Regions from separate parts of the Arthrobacter sp. Y3225116 genome, predicted to be linked through region 1. Evidence: riboswitches for the same ligand, from Rfam matches in the RefSeq annotation. Region 1 holds a riboswitch; the other holds the start of a gene.

Evidence for each region. A riboswitch is a leader RNA that binds a small molecule or an ion and turns the genes downstream of it on or off. The one in region 1 is predicted to bind cyclic di-AMP.
Region 2: it holds a riboswitch for cyclic di-AMP, as region 1 does, so the genes downstream of both, AC5RV2_RS04255 (M23 family metallopeptidase) here and AC5RV2_RS10715 (NlpC/P60 family protein) in region 1, are expected to answer to the same signal.

Annotation. Positions count from the first base shown of each region.
Region 1 is NZ_JBNHGL010000103.1:925-3,117, reverse strand. It holds gene AC5RV2_RS10720 (NlpC/P60 family protein) at 1-285, shown strand, start outside; cyclic di-AMP (ydaO/yuaA leader) riboswitch at 795-963, shown strand; gene AC5RV2_RS10715 (NlpC/P60 family protein) at 968-1,762, shown strand; gene AC5RV2_RS10710 (HNH endonuclease) at 2,080-2,193, shown strand, end outside.
Region 2 is NZ_JBNHGL010000022.1:8,019-10,211, reverse strand. It holds gene AC5RV2_RS04260 (aldo/keto reductase) at 1-279, shown strand, start outside; gene AC5RV2_RS04255 (M23 family metallopeptidase) at 361-1,314, opposite strand; cyclic di-AMP (ydaO/yuaA leader) riboswitch at 1,318-1,494, opposite strand; gene AC5RV2_RS04250 (GlcG/HbpS family heme-binding protein) at 1,970-2,193, opposite strand, start outside.

The sequences.
Region 1 (2,193 bases):
GGTGTCGCCCAGGACTGCACGGCCCTGGTCGAGAACGCCCTGCGCGCGGCAGGCTTCGCGGTGGGCGACCTGGCCCCGGCGCAGTTCTTTGCCTACGGCACCCAGGTGTCCACCCCGCAGCCCGGCGACATCATCTACTACGCCAACGGCGGCGCCGGCGTGGCCCACGTGGCCATCTACGTCGGCAACGGCCAGGCGGTCCACGGTGGGTGGGCGGGCTACAGCACCGTCCTGGGCAGCGCCTACATCGGCTCCGGCCCGGTCTTCATCCGCCCGGCAGGCTAAACCCTTCCTGTCACGGCCATCTCGCGGCGCGTCCTTCGGGGCGCGCTGCGGGCGTTAAAAATACGGTGCGCGGAGAACCTGCGCGGAGAACCTGCGCGCAACGACGGCGCGGCGCCACGCGCGGAAGACTTGCGCGGAAGACTTGCGCGGAGACGGCGCGGTGATGACGGCCCGGAGCCGCCCGCGGAAGACTTGCGCGAGAGCGGCCCGCGAAGACAGGTCCGGAGCGGCCCCGCAAAGACGGGCCCGGCGCCACGCGGAAGACCCGCGCGGAAACGGCGCCTGGAACGTCCGCACAGCCCCGAGACACAAGCGGCACGCTTCGTACCAGCCCCGCCCCGGAACCGCCCGGAAGCAGGGCTCCGAGGGCCTGTCGTAATCAAAACATCACCGCGCCGTGATCAGAATGTGACAATGCGTGATTGATCGTATACGCTCTAACGCGTGCCAGTTGCCAAACGGCTGGGACCTCCGGGTGGATTGCCGAGCTCTGCCACCGTCCGGAGTCCGTTCGCAAAAAACTTCGCGGGCAGAGGCGGGGGAACCAAATTCGGGCTCCGTACAGGAACCCTTGGGGTTAAGTCGTCAGCACTCTCAGGCATTGCCGGGGAGGGCTGCGGCCGGATGCACTCCCATCCGAACCCGACAGCTCACCTCGCAGGCATTGGGAGAGGCCTTTAACGTGTTCAATGACACCGCTACGGGGCGCCACCGCGCCGTTTCCGTCCGCACCAACCCGCTGGAGACGATTTCCAAAGCCGTCTCGTCCAATGCCGGATCCATGGGTCGCTCGGCAGCCGTGATCGCTGCCGCGTCCGGATTGGCCCTGACCGCCGCGGTTCCCGCGCAGTCAACCTCCATCGAACGCACCGCATCCACCGTGTCCGTTCCCAGCCGCGTGCAGGTGGACACCGTCCAGGCTTCGAGTGCCGTCGAGCTGACCTTCTCGCGTCCCGCCATCAAGTCCACTCCGGCCCCGGAGCCTGAGCCTGTTGTCGAAGCCGTGGCCGAAGAAGTGGCCCCGGTTGTCGAGGAGGTCGCAGACACCGCCCAGGGCGCTGTCCAGGCCGCCGCTCCCGCGGTCGAGGTCAAGGCAGCCGCCGCCGCTCCCGCGGCCAAGGCAGCGCCGGCCAAGGCCGAAGCTTCCGCCAGCGGCGTGGCTTCCACCCTCGTGTCCTCCGCGTACGGCCAGATCGGCATCTCGCAGGACTGCACCGCCATGGTGGAGAAGGCCCTGCGCGCCGCCGGCTTCTCGGTGGGCGACCTGGCACCCGCACAGTTCTTCAGCTACGGCACCCAGGTGTCCACCCCGCAGCCGGGCGATCTGCTCTACTACTCCGACGGCGGCGCAGGCGTTGCGCACATCGCCATCTACGTGGGCAACGGCCAGGCCATCCACGGCGGCTGGACCGGTTACACCACCGCACTGGCCAGCGCGGACGTCGGATCCGGCTACGTAGCCATCCGCGTCAACTAGGCAACAGCCTTCTCCGGTCCGCAGGGACCGTCCCGACGGCCCCGGTCCACGCCCAGCGCGTGCACCGGGGCCGTCGGCGTTTCTGGGCGGACAGACGCCTGGGCGGACCGGCCTGGCCAGGGCCCAAGGCGGGCCCCACGGGTGCCCCGCGCCTGCCGCCGGACCGCCGACGGCACCATTCTGACGGCCCACAGGCGGCGAAAAAGTTAGCGCGGAACGCACTCGCCGTCATACTCTTTGACTGTCAGTGCAGAAAATCCAGTCCCGGACCGGGATCTGAAGCACCGGTCGGGTTGGCCAGACCTAGAGGAATGTGCATGCGCACACTCGTTCTGAATGCTGGTTACGAGCCCCTGGCGGTTGTCACCTTCCGCCGGGCGCTGCTTCTTGTGCTCACCGGCAAAGCCAGCGTGATTGCCGAAGACGGAGAC
Region 2 (2,193 bases), on a different contig from region 1:
GATGACGCCGACAGCAGCCCGCGCGGCGGCATGCTCCGTGATTACCTCACGACCGAGGGCTTCGCCGTGGTGGACGCCTTGGAGACCGTCGCCCAGTCGCGCGGCATCTCCCTCACGACGACCGCGCTCGCCTGGCTGCTGACCAAGCCAGGCATTACCGCTCCGCTGGCCAGCGCCCGCACGCCCGAACAGCTGCCGGAGCTGATGGCCGCCACACATGTCGAGCTGACCGCCGACGAAGTTGCCGCGCTGGACCGAGCGTCGCAGCCCTTCGCCTGACCGGTTTTTAACGACGACGGCGATGCCCGCGTGGGCATCGCCGTCGTCGGTGGCGGAAGCTCCGCCGTCGTCGAGGGTGGGTCAGAGCCAGCCGGCCGGATCCACGAGCTGACCGTCCTTGACGACCTCGAAGTGCAGGTGGCAGCCGGTGGAGTTGCCGGTGGTGCCCAGCTGGCCGATGGCCTGGCCCTTGGCGACCTTCTGGCCCAGAGAAACGCCGATCGACTGCAGGTGGTTGTAGGTGGTCTTCAGCCCGCTGCCGTGCTGAACCACGATGCGGTTGCCGCCGCCGCCAACCTGCCAGCCGGCCTCGACGACCTTGCCGCCGTCGGCCGCATGGACAGGGGTGCCGCAGGCCATGGCGTAGTCAATACCGGTGTGCAGCTCGCCGGCAGCACCGGTGATCGGGTTCTGGCGGTAGCCGAAGCCGGAGGTCTGGTTCATGTTCGGGATCGGAGCGGCCAGCTTGCCGGTCGCAAAGCCGACGGTCTTCGCCTTGGCCGCGGCGGCCTTCTTGGCTGCGGCCGCAGCCTTCGCCTTCTTCTCCGCTGCAGCCTTTTTGGCGGCAGCTTCCTTCTTGGCCGCAGCTTCGGCCTTCGCCTTCTTCTCGGCCTCGGCCTTCTTGGCGGCCGCTGCCTTTTCGTCGGCCTGCTTCTTGTCGGCGGCCGCGGCGGCAACCTGGGCTTCCTCCTGGGCACCCTTGCTGGCTACCTTGGCCCGGTCAAACCCGAGTTCGGTCTCCTTGGCGGCCTGAATCTGCACGGGGCTTTGTTCCGAAGCGCGGTCGGAGCCGACGTCGGTAGTGCCGCCGGCCTGGGCCACCGGGACCACTGCCGCGGCCAGGATGCCGGCGGCAACGGCAGCCAGGCCGGTCTTGCGGGCGAGGGAGTAGGCCGCGGGGGATGCTTCCTTTTCGCGGCGGGCAGGGGAGCCCTCGCTGGAACGGGTGATCTTCGCCAGGGCGGAACGCGAGATCTTGGACAGGGAATTCGTGGGGGTGTCGGAACGGCGACGACCGCGCACAGGGTTGTTCACAGGGTTTCCTCTCTTGCGCCTGCGAAGTTAGCTGTCGGATTCGAGCGAGAGTTCACTCGGTCCTGCCGGCAGTCGGATTTCAGGGTTGGACTGTACCGGTGAGGACTTCACCCCGAGGTGCCCCCAAGCACCGTAAGTGGTTCCTCCGCCCCTGCCTTCGATCTAAAGCTCGATTCTTCCGGTCCGCTGGCAGGGTTAGACGGGCGGACCGGTGCCTACCTAGATAGATAGGAACAAATTCAAAATTACCGGAGCGACACGCGGCGTTACAAATTCGTTATCCGTGTTCCTTGTCACCAGAAGTGCGGCCTGGCAGCGATTTCTGACCCGTCCTGCCGGTGTTTGCGGGAGGCGCGGAGCCCCATGGCGCTCCCCGGCCGTGACCGATACCACGGCGCGCCGGAACTCCCTGTGGGCGTTCCGGCCGCTACCTCGCGCGCCTGGAAAATCTGCGCAGGCGGATCGTGGCGCAGAGTGCGGCAGCCGCGGATGCGCGAAGTGGTGACCGCAACAAGCAGTAGGAGGGGCGGGCGGGCCGATCCAGCCTAGGCCGAAAGTCCGGCGACGACGAGAGGGACGACACCCGCACAGCCGGTCGGCCGGTCCGGCACGCGGCGACGCCGGGGATCGGGCGCGCCCGCTGAAAAGCCCCAGGTTAGAGTGCCGCCGCTCCGGCCTCCGCCACAGACTGATCCTGCTCCCCGGAGCCGCCGCTGACGCCGATCGAACCGACCACCTGGCCGTCGCGGGAGAGCGGGATGCCGCCGGCGAAGATCATGATCCGGCCGTGGTTGCTGGCATGGATGCCGTAGAACTGGTTGCCCGGCTGCGAGTTGTCGCCCAGGTCCTTGGTCTGGATGTCGAACGCCCGCGAGGTGA